One region of the Paenibacillus sp. N22P23 genome, then DNA from elsewhere that is predicted to be linked to it. Evidence: riboswitches for the same ligand, from Rfam matches in the RefSeq annotation. Region 1 holds a riboswitch; the other holds the start of a gene.
What was found. Region 1 has a riboswitch for ZMP and ZTP ahead of AC506A_RS24605 (DJ-1/PfpI family protein). Riboswitches for the same ligand answer to the same signal wherever they lie in the genome.
Positions count from the first base shown of each region.

Region 1 (7,851 bases):
CTTACTTTAAGTTTGACGGCGGCTTTATTATGGTGCCTTGGGGGCAGTTCGACGAAGCCGTGGAATGGTATCGGGAGAAGATGGGATGGCGGTTGAAAGGAACAGGCGACGGGCCGGTCGGCCGAAAAGCGTTCTTCAAATTGCCCGGCGTTGGACAAGCAAACTTGAAGTCGTTCGAGAGTGAGCTGGATCACTTCACATTAAGCGATTATGAAGAAGGGCACTGCCGATTCTGTTTCAGTACGGCTAATTTGAAGCAGACGCTGGATTATTTCAAATCCCAGGACGTCACTTGTGCTGATCCGTTTGAGATGCCCGATGGCAGATGGGCGGCTGATATTCTCGCATTCGGCAATGTTCGTCTGACGCTAATCGAAGATCGCAAGCTGGAAGGGAAATTCCCTGACTCGCGCATCGTGCAATATGCACCTAAGCCGCTATGGCTTGGTGTAACGGATCTGGAAGCCTCGATCTCTTGGTATGAGCAGGTTTTCGGCTGGGAGCGGTCGAAGAAGAGCTACCAGGATCAAGGGTTTGCCCTCATGCGCGATAAGAAAGACAAATGGGACTTTGTTTGGTTGGAGCAGCTCACAGGGGAGAAGTCTCAGCGTGCGGGTAAGGCCAATCCCGGCGCACGACTCTATTTTCATATTAAGCAGCAAGAGGATCTGTATAAAACGAATGTTTGGCTGAAGGAGCAAGGAATCGAAGCCTCGGATATTATCGGGGAACGCTGGAAAGGATTCCATTTCTACGATCCGGATGGCAATCGCTTGAACGTCTGGAGCTACTATTAATAAGGCTGCATGGAGGGGATCTGTTTGAGAACGGGCATGCCGATCCAAAGCTTCGCCGAGCGAACGGGTCTACCTGCCAGTACGCTTCGTTATTATGAGAAAGAAGGGCTGCTCCAGCCGAGCTATCGAGCGGATAACGGCTATCGGTTCTATCAGGAGGAACAAATTCCGAGTGCGTTGAAAATTCATACGCTTCGACAAGCAGATATAGGTTTGGCCGAGATTCGACAATATCTTGCCGCGGACACAGAGGGACAGACAGGGTGGCTGCGCAAATGGCGTCAAGATGTAGACTCCAAGCTGCTCGCTCTGAACGTAGCGAAGCAATACTTGGATGGCATCGATGACGCGGTTGATGAGCATGTTCGGCTGGTGAGGTGGTCGCATGCAACAAGAATGCTGTGGTTCCGACATCGCGTGAAACGTCAGCTTCAGCCCTATGCACAGGCTATGGATCAGAGTGCGGCCTATTTAAAGAAGCAGGGGATTCTGGTATCGCAAGAGGCCTATGTGCGGCAGGAACAAATCATCGGCGATGAAATGATCGGTCTGATCGGGTTCCGTTTGCCTGCAAAGACGATCGTGCCGGATAGCTGGAAGCATGAGACGCGCTTTGAAATCGAACTAGAGCAAATACAACCAACCTTGTTTGTGACGCTGGATTGTTTATCGAATGATCCCTATGCCTGCTTTAGCTTAATGCTCGTTCTGCAATCGTTCGGCTTCGAGTCGGATGGACCTAATCTGGAGCGTCATCAGCTCCACGAGCGCCAGCGTTATCAGTGGATGATTCCGGTCATCCATAGTAGTGGAGCAGACTGCCGTGACGAGGAGTTTGAATAAATATTTAAGGCCGGTATACTCCTTCGAAGGAGCGATACCGGCCTTAATTAGGTTTGCTTGATTATTGAAAGCATTCAATAAAATGCTGAGCGCGCTTAGACAGCAGCTGATCCTTCAGCCACAGAATGCCGACCTCGGATTGGAAATCGGCATCGCGGATGCCAAGCGTGATGACGTCCCCGGAGGGGAACGATGAAATGACCGATTTCGGAAACACGGTCGCGCCGATTCCTGCAGCAATTAGGGACATAATAATAGCGACGCTGGAGCATTCGCAGATGATGTTGGGCTCGAAGCCGTGGCGCCTGAATTCGTTAACGACTTGTTCGTGCATTTTGATCGTTTTATCCGTCTTTAACGTTAGCAGTGGATATTGGGCCAGCTCTTCCATGCTAATATCGTTCCCTCCGCCAGGGGAAGCCCACGCGGCAGGCATCAAGGCAACATAGGGATCGGAAGGAAGCGGGAGCATGGCCAGCTTATTCGGAAGCAGGTGAGCTTCGAATGGCAATCTGGATATGACAAGTTCAATGGAGCGCCTCTCCAGCATTTCCCCCAGCAGATAATGATCGCCTTCGGCAATCTTAAACGTTACCTGGGGGTATTTCTCTCGTAATTGCTGAATGGGTCCAGGGAGAATCGAAACGCAGGAAACAACAGCGCCTAGAGAAAGCGTACCGCGTACACCCAGCTCGAGCTCCTTGACCTCTTTCATCGTCTCATCCAATTGCAGCAGCAACGATTCCGCCCGATCCTTAAGCAGCCGCCCTGCAGCGGTCAGCGTCAGCTGGGTTCGGCTACGTTCAAACAGTTGGGCGCCAAGCTCTTCTTCCATGAGCATGAGCTGACGGCTAAGGGGCGGTTGTTCCATATGCAGCAGCTTCGCTGCTCGTGTAATCTGCTTCTCCTGCGCAATCGCCAAGAAGTATTTTAACTGTCGAAAGTCCATGTAAGCATCCCCAATTTCAATTCCACCTTACATACTTTAAAGGTATGGATGATGAACAGAATAGATATTTTATATATACCTCAACGAATGGTAGTATGCAATCACCAATTATGAAAGTAAGGGAGTATTGATAAAACCATGACAACAGCCAATAACGCCATTTCGATTGAACGCAGTCAGAACAAGAAGACCAAGCCAGCGCAGGATCAGCTTGGTTTCGGCATCTATTTTACCGATCACATGTTTGTAATGGATTATAGTGTCGAGCAAGAGTGGCATAACCCGCGTATCACCCCTTACCAGCCGATCGTACTCGATCCGGCAGCAAAAGTGTTCCATTATGGACAAACCATCTTCGAAGGGTTGAAAGCCTACAAGACCGAAGACGGCGGCATTCAGTTGTTCCGTCCTTACGACAACTTCGCCCGTATGAACCGTTCCAATGATCGCATGAGCGTGCCTGCTATAGATGCAGATACGGCTATTGCGGCGCTGGAGCAATTAATTGCAGTCGATCAAGACTGGATTCCGGATCTTCCGGGCACGTCGCTCTATATTCGCCCCTACGTCATTGCTACGCAAGCGACGCTTGGCGTGTCTCCATCCGAGAATTACCAATTCATCATTATCATGTCGCCTGTTGGTGCCTACTATCCGGAGGGAATCAACCCAGTCAAAATCCACGTGGAATCCGAATATGTTCGCGCAGTTGTTGGCGGCGTAGGCGAAGCGAAGACAGCGGGCAACTATGCGGCAGCTCTGAAATCGCAGCAAGCTGCTAAGGAGCAAGGTTACACCCAGGTTCTGTGGCTCGACGGCAAACAGCACAAATATATAGAAGAAGTCGGCAGTATGAATGTGTTTTTCAAAATCAACGGAACGGTTGTTACGCCTGCACTAAACGGCAGTATTCTGGCTGGCATCACGCGTAACTCGGTCATTCAGCTTCTACAGCATTGGGACATTCCGGTTGAAGAGAGAGCACTCTCCGTTGAGGAGTTGTATGAGGCCGGTCGTAACGGTACGCTGGAAGAAGCTTTCGGAACCGGAACAGCTGCTGTCATTTCGCCGATTGGGGAGATGAACTGGAACGGAGAGAAGCTCGTGATTAGCGATGGCGTAACAGGGCAGCTCTCGAAATCCATCTATGAAACGCTGACGGGCATCCAAACCGGAGCTGTTGCAGATCCTTTCGGCTGGGTGAAGAAGATATAAGTTGTCCGCGAAAAAAATTGTGGTGAGTCTGTGCGCAGGTTATCATTGTACTGTGTGCAGCCTCGCCATATTTTTTTACAGCGATAAACTCGATGTGGAAGGACGTTTGCAGGATACGGTGATCTATGCGAAGGTACGCGGCGTGGAGTTTTAATTATAAAGCGAGGTACAACATAGCGATGCAGAAATCAAATATACTCTATCGGTGCATGCTGACGATTGCGATTAGCTTTATCGTTTATGTCATTAGCATCAATTTCTTTATAGATCCTCAGGCGGAGCGTTTTTTGAGTCATAAAATCAACCTGAAGCATCCGCTAAATAAGCCGGTTTGGCTCAATATCATGTATGTTCATGTGGTGTGCGCGTGCATCGCGATGGTGGCGGGAGCGGTTAATTTTGCAGCGAAGGTGCAGACCCAATACCGCAAGGCACACAGAATAATCGGCTATGTTTATTTTGGCGCGATCCTTGTCGTTGTGCTCACTTCCGGCTATATGGCGCCTTCTGCCACCGGTGGCAAGCTGAACAGCGTTCCATTTAACCTTGTGAGCATGCTATGGACGGCCATGACGGTGATCGCTATTGTGAAAATAAGAAGGAAACAGCGCATCGCCCATCGTAATTGGATGGTGAGAAGCTATGCATTCTGCTATACGAACCTGTGTATTCACGCGATTACTTATGTGGTTCACCAAGGATTCGGCGTGTCGTATACGCGGAGCTACACCATCGGCGTTTATGGGGCAATCCTGTTCCTGCTGCTCGCAGCCGAGTTCGTAATTCGAGTGGTTTATGGACAACGGATGAAACGAACGATTGATTTGTGAGAATATTCGGACTAAACTGAAGGTAGTATTGGGTGTGTGTGACTGGCGTAAACGTGGAGTACCACGAGGGAGCACATATTTCATATGCCGTACGCCTGGGCGAAGTGCTTGGTCTTTGGACTGAGCACTTTTTATTATTTCATGGGAGATGATGAGATGGAGCAGGTGCGGCGGGCAAGAAATGTAGCGATTTTGATCTTTGATCGCGTGGAAGTGTTGGATTTTGCAGGGCCATTCGAGGCTTTTCTATCCGGTAGTAACTTTGGTCAGGACTTCAATGTGTTCACCGTGGCGGAACACGATGGTCCGGTTCGTGCGTTAGGCAACCTGAGCATTAACCCGGCCTACAGCTTTCAGAATTGTCCGAAGCCGGACATTCTCGTCATTCCCGGAGGACCAGGCACCAGAACTGAAATGCACAATACGGTCATGACGGACTGGATCCATAAGACCGCGGGAGAAGCCGAGCTGCTGCTGTCGGTTTGTACAGGTGCACTGCTGGTAGTAAAGTCACAGCTGGCGGAAGGTTTGAAGCTTGCTACGAATCATCTCGCGATTCATGAGCTGCGAGCTATTGCTCCGAAATCCGCTGACATTGACGAGAATGCGCGTTATGTGGACAATGGGAACATTATTTTGTCAGCCGGCGTTTCTGCGGGAATCGATGCATCGTTATATGTGATCGGCAAGCTGCTGGGCGAGGAGCGGGCGAAGTTGGCTGCTAAGCTGATGGAATATGACAGGGTACGAGGTTAATGATCAACATCATCGGGTTACGTTCTTGAAGAAGTTGAGCTGGTCCACACGAGTGGGCTAGCTTTTAATTTATTCTTTACCGATCGTTCTCAATATGATATGATCAACTCGTAAGCAAGAAGGAAGCAAACATGTGGTATGGATGCATTCCTTTTTTAATCGAAATAGTAGAACGATCATTCTCGTATGAGGATGTGGATATGTAGTCAGGCGGGCAACTAATGATAGGATGTGCAGCAGCATTTTTTTTATTATTTCGGGAACGATCATTCTAATTTGAGGGAGCGATTTGAAATGGGTAAATTAGACGGTAAAGTAGCATTCATTACAGGTGGTAACAGTGGGATTGGCTTCGCAACTGCGAAATTGTTCGTGGCAGAAGGAGCTAAGGTTGTCATTACAGGTCGAAATCAAGCTACCTTGGACGCAGCAGTGGAGGAGCTTGGTACGGCGAATAGTTTCGGTATTCAAGCAGAAACAACCGATCCGCAGAACTTGGAGAAGGCAACAGCTGCAGCTGTTGAGAAATTTGGCCGACTAGACGTCGTATTCGCCAATGCCGGCATAGGCGGTCATACTCCGCTAGGCGGTACGGAGTTGTCCGCATTCCAGGAAGTCTTGAACGTGAATGTGACAGGCGTATTCTTCACCGTACAAGCTGCATTGCCTTACCTGAAGGAAGGCGCTTCGGTGATCCTGAATGGCTCGGTGCTTGCTAATGCAGGAAGCCCGGGATGGGCGGTTTATGCGGCGAGCAAAGCAGCTGTAACCAGCATGGCTAAAGTGTTTGTTTCCGAGCTGTCTCCACGGGGTATTCGCGTAAACACCGTCGTTCCCGGTGCTACCCGCACGCCGATTTGGGGTCAGCCTGAGGGACTTGCGCAAATGGAGACCAAACTCACACGATCGATTCCTCTAAACCGTTTAGGAGAGCCTGGAGAAATCGCCAACGTCGCTTTGTTCCTGGCTTCGGATGATGCATCATTCGTTCAAGGTGCCGAAATCAGTGTAGACGGAGGCGCGGGCTCATCGCCGTTCGGCGCGCCGTTGTATCGTTAAGCGTAAGAAGGTCATCCAAGATCGACAACCCGCCGCCGATTCTTTACCGAATGTTCTCAATATGGTAAAATCGACTGGAAAGGGGTATGCTTATGGCTAGAGCGAAAGAATTCGAAGAAGACGTCGTACTGCTGAAGGCAATGAAGCTGTTCTGGGAGCAGGGCTACGAGAAAACGTCAATTAATGATCTTGTCGAGCGTATGGGCATTCACCGCAGGAGCTTGTATGATACGTTCGGTGATAAACATATGTTATATCTAAGGGCCTTTGATCGGTACAAAACGCTGACCAACAATCGGCTTGGTTCGCTCATTCCGAACTCTACACCTAGTCAGGCGATCGATTTCATATTCGATTACACGATCCAGGGTACAAGCGAAGATAACCCTGCCGGCTGCATGATGGTGAATATGGCAGTTGAGCTGGCATCGAGCGATCCCGAGGCAAGAACCAAAGTGAGCGAGAGCTTCGCTTATTGGGAGCAAACTGTCACGGATGTTATTCGTAGAGGGCAGCAGTCGGGTGAGTTCACCTCGAAGCACAGTGCTGAGGAACTGGCCGAAAGTCTGCATAACAGCTTGCTCGGCCTGCGAGTGCTTACGCGTTCCTTAACCAACAAAGAGAAGCTTTACCGTATAGCCAGTATGGCAAAAGAAATCTTAAACCACTAAAAAAGCCGGAACTCCCTATTACATAAGGAGTTCCGGCTTTTATTCACTATTCGTCGTCATAAATCGGTGTGTTAAGAACCTTTATGATATTCGTGTTGTTTAACAGAAGCAGCGAGATATGAAGCTGAGGAAAATGCTTCTCGACCAATAGTCGCAACTGTTCCCGAGTGGGATTGAACGTCACTTTAAATGATGCGCCTTCTTTAAGCTCTGCCGCATGCTGATTTATTAAGGCGAGTAGCTGCTCTTCTGAATCCGCCACTAAGCCCTGATAGTTATAATAATTGCCGTCAACTGCAGTTGCCGGAATTTCAAGGTGATAAAAGGTATGGTCTTCCATGAACTCATCGTCCGTTAAGTTGAAATACCTATAGCCAACAGTATCGTCCCCGTCATTCCATGTAAGATCCACATTATAATAGCTGCCGTCCACCTTTACTTTATTCCAAGAATGTGCGACTCCATCCTGTTTGTCCGAACCCAAGATAGTGATTACATCCAATCCAGCGAGCTTCATCATCACAAAGGCTGTGTTGGTATAACTGTCGCATACCCCTGATCCATATAAGAGTGCGCCGGTAATGGAGTACGCACTTGGTGGAGGATTCTCCGCCTGATCATACTCCATATGCATAATTATATAATCATGTATCGCTAATTCTTTCGTGAAGTCGCTCATACCGGGGGAGATCAGATCTTTGACCAGCTTCTCTGCTTTAATATATGCCTGC
Region 1 is NZ_JBXENT010000008.1:97,725-105,575, reverse strand. It holds gene AC506A_RS24630 (VOC family protein) at 1-797, shown strand, start outside; gene AC506A_RS24625 (helix-turn-helix domain-containing protein) at 822-1,640, shown strand; gene AC506A_RS24620 (LysR family transcriptional regulator) at 1,702-2,589, opposite strand; gene AC506A_RS24615 (branched-chain amino acid aminotransferase) at 2,728-3,804, shown strand; gene AC506A_RS24610 (DUF2306 domain-containing protein) at 3,984-4,634, shown strand; ZMP/ZTP riboswitch at 4,663-4,742, shown strand; gene AC506A_RS24605 (DJ-1/PfpI family protein) at 4,791-5,390, shown strand; gene AC506A_RS24600 (SDR family NAD(P)-dependent oxidoreductase) at 5,685-6,449, shown strand; gene AC506A_RS24595 (TetR/AcrR family transcriptional regulator) at 6,542-7,120, shown strand; gene AC506A_RS24590 (transglutaminase domain-containing protein) at 7,167-7,851, opposite strand, start outside.

Region 2 (7,851 bases), on a different contig from region 1:
ATGTCAAATTATTCGTGATGACCTCGTTCCACCCCTGCAAGCTCATCTCCGTGATGCGAATTTGCGGGCATACCGCGGCATTGTTCACCATAACATCGATTCGGCCATACTTGGAGAGCGTATCCTCTACAACCCGCTTCACATCCGCCTCCGATGATACATCTGCCTGCATCGCGGTGGCAATCCATCCCGCTTCAGTAATCTCATCTGCAACCGCCTCGCCTTTCGAAGCGGTGCGATTTACCACGACAACCGCTGCACCTTCCCTTGCAAAACGGTGACAGACAGCCCTGCCAATCCCGCTTCCCCCACCTGTCACGATAACCACTTTCCCGTTCCAGCTCATCGGTCGCCCACCTTCACACTATCGCTATGATCGAAAGAGACGTCCTTCGTACGGACGCCTCTCCTCGCCTTGCTTTGCTTTGTGCTGCTGCTACTTGACGGTTTCGCGCTTCTCCCAACCTTGTTTGAAGAGCGGCAGCCAATTGCCAACCTGATACGGATGCTTATCGATTTCTTCAAGATTCAGCTCTACACCAAGGCCCGGACCCTCCGGAGGCAATAAGTATCCATTCTGAACTTTCAAAGGCGGAAGCAGTACTTGCTCTTCCCACGGCTCATTGAATTCATCGAAAATTTCATGGATCAAGAAATTCGGCGTCGCCATGTTCAAGTGGCTGCATACGACCGAGCATACCGGACCTTGCGCGCTGTGCGGAGCCGTCACACCGTTATGGGCATGCACCATGCCGCAAATTTGCTTCGATGCCGAGATACCGAGATACTGCGGTTCCAGCTGAATAATATGCACCGCATCATGGCGGAGAAGCTCGGCGAATTGTTCGCGCGAGTAGTAGTCCTCCCCGCAGGCAACCGGCACCGGACTGCGGCGCGCCACTTCGACCATGCTGGAGATCAGCTGCGGTGGAACAGGCGCTTCGAACCAGGTCGGCTCATATTTCAGCATCGCGTCCGCAAATTGCAGGGCCGTACTTACGCTGAAGCGGTTATGTCCTTCAATGAGAATATCGACATCTTTGCCGACCGCTTCCCGAACAGCCGCAATATTCTCAATCGCAGCGGAGAAATCCTGCCTGCTGACTGTCCGCCAAGCTGCGCCAAACGGATCGAACTTCAAAGCAGTGTAACCTTTATCGACTACAATCTTCGCTTTCTCGAAGAAATTCTCCGGCGTATTCGGTCCGCGGTACCAGCCGTTTGCGTAGCAGCGCAGCTTATCGTGGCAGCTGCCGCCAAGCAGTTTATAGAGCGGCTGATTCGTTACCTTGCCCATGATGTCCCAGCAAGCGGTTTCAATTGCGGCCAAAGCAGACCCTTGAATCTGTCCGCCGTCAGAATAGACGTCGCGGAACAGCTTCAGGCTGATCGTTTCCACATCGAACGGATCGCGTCCAATGACGAGATGCTTCAGCTCATGAATGGCAGCTTCTACGGTTTTGGCAAAACCGTTCAGCGTCCCTTCGCCTAACCCCGTGACGCCCTCATCTGTGTCCACTAATACGAAGAGCCAGTTCTTCCACGGGTTTCCGAGAATATAAGTGCGGATATTCGTTATTTTCATTGCCGCTATGCCTCCCAATTCGTTGTCCTTGATTGAGCCCAGCGTAGCATAGCGGTTTGGGGAGCGACAAGATGTCTAACTTGTATACATCAAAGCATAATCTTCTTCACATATTCGATATGCCGCTGCGATAGCTGGACGGTCAGCTCAGGATCAGTAGCTGCCAGTGCATGGCGAATTTGCCAATGCTCTTCTATACTGCCTGCGAGCCGCTTCTTATTGCGATTAAAGGTCGTCCGCACGACAAGCAGGAACTTATCCTGGATGCGCGACATCACTTCTGTATACTCCTCATTATCGAGCCCTGCGATAATCAGCGCATGGAATTGCCGATCAAGCTCCACGTACCGGATAATGTCCTCCTCTGCAATCGCTTCTGCCTGCTGCGCCAAATTCGCATCTAAACCCACGAAGAATGCCGTATCCATCATCCCCGTCAGTCGCCGAACCGCATAAGTTTCCAGCGACAGCCGCAGCTCATAGATCTCCAGAATCTTCTTAAGTGAAACCTCTTGCACGATGACCCCCTGCTTCGGGGACAGCTTTACGAGCCCCATCATCTCCAGCCGGTCTAGCGCGGAGCGAATCGGTGTTTTGCTCATGCCGAGCAGCTCACTAAGCATCTTCTCGGACAAAAACATGCCGCCCGGCCATTCCCCTTCAACAATCCGTTTCTTAATCGCTTCGAAAGCCTGATCACGAAGCGTCATCGCGGTCTGCTGCTTCTCCAACGGCCGTCCCTCCTTCGCTTCCTCTCTCTTATGTTATACTACTTTTTAATAGCTTTCGGTTGTACGAATTATAGGAGGGACCTCAGCATGCCACGCCAATCGCTGCGCAATGAAGCCTATCACATCATCTACGAACAAATTATAGGCGGTGAGCTTGCCAAAGGAACCGTCACCTCCGAGGTACAGCTCAGCCGTCAGCTCGATATGAGCCGCACGCCGGTCCGCGCCGCACTGCAGCAGCTCGAGAACGAAGGCTTCCTGCGGATCATTCCCAAACACGGCGTGCTGGTACTCGATTCATCCGCCCAGCGAGTCGGCGATCTTCTTGAACTGCTAACTGCGCTGCTGCTGTATGCCGTGACGACAGTTCGCCTCCGTGACGGAAATGCACTGGACGAATTGTCCCGGCAACTGATTGGCGAGCTGGAATCACTGCTAGCTGCTGACGATGAGCCCGCTCCTGGAACTGGCGGCATACCCGCTCCTCGCACTAACGGCATGCCCGCTTCTGGCGCTGGCGGCGTGCCCTCTCCTAGCGCTGGCGGCGTGCCTTCTCCTGGCGGCGGCGATCAGCCCTCTCCTGGCACTGACGGCGTGCCCTCTCCTAGCGCTGGCGGCGAGCTCGCGTTATGCCAGTTCGAATATGATTTCGTGAGCCGTGTCATCGCGCTAAGCCACAATCAGGAGATGCAGCAAACGTTAGCAAACAGCGCATCCCGATTATTATGGACCGGCAACAAGAAACGGTGGATCGCCCCCTACCGCCTTGAAATGGGGGAAACACTTCATTCATTACTGCGCCGATTGACCGCTGATACGGACAGCTTCATCGAAGCATTGAACCGCTATTTGCACATGCTGAAGAAGACCTGGATCTAGTCAATAGAATAACCTAGAGGTACGCTTCCACCAATCGCTCCCCATCAGTGAGTTTCACTCTAACGAATCCCAGAGGTCTTATTTCGACATATTAACTGGGTTTGAATTTCTAACGAATCCTACAGGCGGCACTATTTCATGTGCAGATGCCGATTTTGACTCCATTTCCCCATAATAAGGCCTGCACGATTCGTTAGATTTGATTATCGGCTAATTTCATGCAAATAAGGCCCGTACGATTCGTTAGCACTTAACCACAGTAACAAACTTCCTCTACCTGTCTCGAACATAGCATACCTCTGATCCCAACCCATACAAAAATGGCTGCACCGGTCCCATCCCCTGGTACAGCCATTCCCCATATCTCATGTTACTCTTCACTCATCACTCATCATTCGCAACTCACTTCGCAGTCAGCGTACCCAGCAAAGCCTCCCTTTGGGATAGACACGCGGAGTCCGATATTTCTATCATCATGATCATTCGCCGCACAAGAAATCTTGCCAAATTCCTAATTGTTCACGGCTTACCTGCCATTAAACGAACTCCACCTTGCCGCCTTCCAGCGAAGCAATACGAGCGAGCGACTCCACGCGGAATCCCTGATCCGTAAGCTTACCTCTGCCGGATTGGAACGACTTTTCAATGACGATGCCCATTCCAGCCACCTCGGCCCCGGCTTGCTGAACAATGCGAGCCATCCCAAGTGCAGCCTCTCCATGTGCAAGGAAATCATCAATAATCAGCACGCGATCAGCCGGTGCGAGGAATTTTCGAGATACCGTGACCTCGCTCTCCTCCTGCTTCGTGAACGAGTAGACCTTCTCCGTGTACAGATCATCGCGAAGGGTCAGCGATTTACGTTTACGCGCGAACACCATCGGCACGCCAAGCTGTAGCGCCGTTAATACGGCCGGTGCAATGCCTGAAGACTCGATCGTCATGATCTTCGTCACAGCACTCTCGCGAAACAGCTGCGCGAATGTTTTTCCGATCTCCAGCATCAACTCCGCATCTACTTGGTGGTTCAGAAACGTATCTACCTTTAGCACGCCGCCATCCAGCACGATGCCTTCTTCTCTAATTTTTTGCCTCAGAAGTTCCACTGTACGCACACTCCTTGTTCCCTTTTCACCATAATGCTCCAGTATTCCCCGATTATCCGGCCTAATCCTATCCTTATCTGTTACTCACATGGCACACGTGCTTATTCCGAAAAGCAAAATCAATCGTTTGATCCTCCACACTAATCGATTTAACCAGCAGCGATATTCGATTATCCGGATTGATTCCCTTCCAATAGAAATCGGCGGTTTCTTCAATCGAATCGAATAACGGCACTTCGAACGGATCACCTTTAAACGGCTTCAAAACGCCGTCCCGCTCTGACTCATAGGTATGTATGCAGTGTCCTGTCCCCTGCTTAAATCGGCTGAAGTGATAGCGACTACGCAAGCAAACGGAAGGATCATTGTCATAGGTTTTGAGAATCGACAATTCATACTGCTGCACATCCGCATAGATGACAGCAGAAATTCTCGGTGTATAATGCGGCGAATCCGGCTCGAATTCTCGGTTCATAAGCGCTTGTTCAAAGGTCTGCCTGCGCTGTAGACCTTCGTAGATCGTGTCCGTCTGGTCACCGTTAGAGACAATGTGTGTATCCTCCCAGTGGCGGATCGGATAATAAATAATAAGTGAAGGGTCTTCCATCAACGCCGGATCGAATGCTTTGTTTCTCACATGCATGCCATCTTGCTCGAAAATCCGATTGCGGCTGTTCACACTACGACCCATAATCCAATACACCTGCATGTAATGCGACCCGGAAGGCGTCATGCCCGCAATCAAGGTTCTCCCCGGATAAGGCTTCTCAAACAGCTCCTGTTGATAGGATTTCACTCACATCCGCTCCTCTCCTAATACAAAAAGAGGCAAGGAGAACTCGGAAGCTCCCCTTACCTCTGCCCAGGCGTACGGCTCGTATCCATATGCTCCCTCATGGTTCCCCATGTACGCCAGTTACATATAGACTTTAAATTACTCTCACAATACCTAAATGAGTCCAATAAATCAACAATTATTCTTCTCACTTATCCATTTAGACGACCTTATTCTCGCTCAATTCCACAACCTGCACGCCAGGAGGCACAATGACGCTCGTGCACACCTTGCCATCATCGTCCACATACCATTTCACCTGGAGATCGCCATGCGGCGTGTTGACCGTACCGCTGCAGGCACGAATACCGCCAACCGGTTTCGGCGAGACCATGACTGTTTTGTAACCTGGTTCAAGCGATTGAACGCCAAGAACAACTTCTCCGATCCATTTCACAGGCGTGCTCGACCAGGCATGACATAGGCTCATCCGATACGAACCGTACGCTGTATAGGTCGTAAGGGCATCGTGATAATCACACCCGCCATTTCCTTCCCCATGTGAATAGGCTTCCCAGAAGGTCGTCGCCCCGTGATCGAGCATTCCACCCCATACAATCGAAATCACCTCATATGCACGGTCATGTTTCCCATACCGAGAATAACATTCCGCCAGCTGAAACGCCGACAACGGTGTGATCGGATCCATCAATTCATATTCATCCAAGAAGGCTTCGGCTGCTTCAGCACTTACATAACCACTCGCAATGCCCAGTACTTTGACCGCCAGCGCATAGGAGTCTTTCATATAATCCTCGGAAGAAAGTGCCCGCATCGGCCAGTCCAGCAGCGGCTCCAGCTCAAGCTCCGGCAATTCGGCTGCCAGTTTCAACAAGTCGGCATGCGTTAATGCATAAATAGCCTGTAGCGCAATGACCTTCTCTTCGTTCGTCAGCGGTACCCATTCAATCAGAATGCCGTCTTGGATGAGAAGCCCTTCGCCCGGTCTTGTGTTCTGCCGCACCCAATTGATATGACGCTGCATCGGCTCCTTCATTTCCAGTACGAAAGCCTTATCTCCCGTTTGAAAATAATACTCGGTGACCGTCTTCATCCACCATAGCGTATATTCACAAATACTGTTCATCCAATGCCCGCTAGGCGTACCTTCGCCCAGCTCACGGACTGCGCGGCGAATAACCCTCGTATCGTCCCATAAGAAATAACATGATTTTGCCGCCAGGTAGAAATCAAAGGTCCAATTCAGCCGATCACGCTTAATCCCGTCCCACAAGCCGATCTGATGACAAATCCGGCTCGTATGGGCGGAAACCTCAAAGATTTGATTCAGCTCAGCATTATCGCTTTGCAGTTTCCCAGCCTGACGCAGCGCCACATGCACCGTTTGGAACGTCAGCTCAAGTAGAAAAGACTGCTCCACCTCACCAAGCACATAGAACTGAATATACCTGCAGCCCTGCGGTAGTGTAAAGACCTTCTCCCCCGGAGGAACAACGAGCCATTCCGTGATACATCCATCGTAATGCGCAAGCTCCATGAGCGATTCTGCACCATTCCATAGCAGCTTAACCGGCTCGTCCCCCAGATTGGAGACGGCAAACCGGCAGTTATGTTCCGCCAGCACATCGACTGTAACTCTGGAAGCAGCGCCAAGCTCCATCTCCATCTGGAGCTGTCTCATTGCTTTCCACTCATTCTGCTTCCGCAAATGGTAGAACAGCTCAAGCTGCTCTTGCTCCGGCTTATCTATCCAGCCATCCAGACCATGGGCACCGCTCAAGCGAACTTTGCCCTCATCCGATACATCCGCCTCGATTGCGTATAGATCCCGCACGATAACTTCATCCAGGTTGTAGGCCGCTATATCTCCGAAGCCGCCTGACACGAACGCAGCCGGGCTGTTCTCCAAATCGCCGAAGGGCTCTTCGCCAAGCAGGCAAATTTGCACAGCAGCCGAATCATCTGCCTGCCACTTCGCTTCCTCTGTCGTAAGCCACAATCCTTCGCCCTGCAGGAAAGCGATCGCTCCAACCCTGCGATTCCACAGATAATAGTTCACCTCAACCAGCGGGATGAAAGCCGTACAGTCCATCTCAAATCGCAGCTCATGCTCCCCCTGCGTCAATACATCCGGAAACCCAACAATCTTCATAAACTCGCCTGCATTCCCAGGACGTTCAGCAATTTCTGCAACCACTTGCCCATCAAGTACAACCCGTGTTCCACCCGTAAATGCCGCGTGTAAGGAGACTTGGCCGATTTCTTGCTCTGCCGTGAAAGTACGAGTCAGCACGCAGCTTGGCCGCTGCTCCCGTTCCTGGTGCCAAATCCAAACCGGCAGTTTTACCTCAGATATTGTTGTGGTTTCCAAAGTATCGTTCCTCTCTTTGCTTACAATTTAACAGCTCCGGATACTAGGCCATCATAAAGAAAAATATGTCTCTACTACGATCCCGCTATTCCTATATAAACAACACACCTTAAGCGGAAACTGACGTCTTGCATAAACATAACCGGATCCCCGATCCCCATAATTCCCATAAAACGTTTTTAATGTGGTCCTAAGGCCGCTAGTCACCGTCTCATGGCGGAGAATCACGTCTTTGTAAGCATTTTCAATTCTTTGTACTGACATCTTACCATCGACTTATCGATTCCTTCAACATTAAAACAAACAGCATTTCCACAGCGCTGAACCCCTTGTTATCACTGGATTTTCTCGAAATTCCGGTATAAAAATAACGAAAAAAAATA
Region 2 is NZ_JBXENT010000016.1:54,636-62,486, forward strand. It holds gene AC506A_RS29985 (SDR family NAD(P)-dependent oxidoreductase) at 1-346, opposite strand, end outside; gene AC506A_RS29990 (mandelate racemase/muconate lactonizing enzyme family protein) at 437-1,585, opposite strand; gene AC506A_RS29995 (GntR family transcriptional regulator) at 1,675-2,316, opposite strand; gene AC506A_RS30000 (GntR family transcriptional regulator) at 2,404-3,195, shown strand; gene AC506A_RS30005 (xanthine phosphoribosyltransferase) at 3,732-4,301, opposite strand; gene AC506A_RS30010 (IMP cyclohydrolase) at 4,375-5,097, opposite strand; ZMP/ZTP riboswitch at 5,155-5,231, opposite strand; gene AC506A_RS30015 (alpha-L-rhamnosidase-related protein) at 5,297-7,468, opposite strand.
Region 2: it holds a riboswitch for ZMP and ZTP, as region 1 does, so the genes downstream of both, AC506A_RS30010 (IMP cyclohydrolase) here and AC506A_RS24605 (DJ-1/PfpI family protein) in region 1, are expected to answer to the same signal.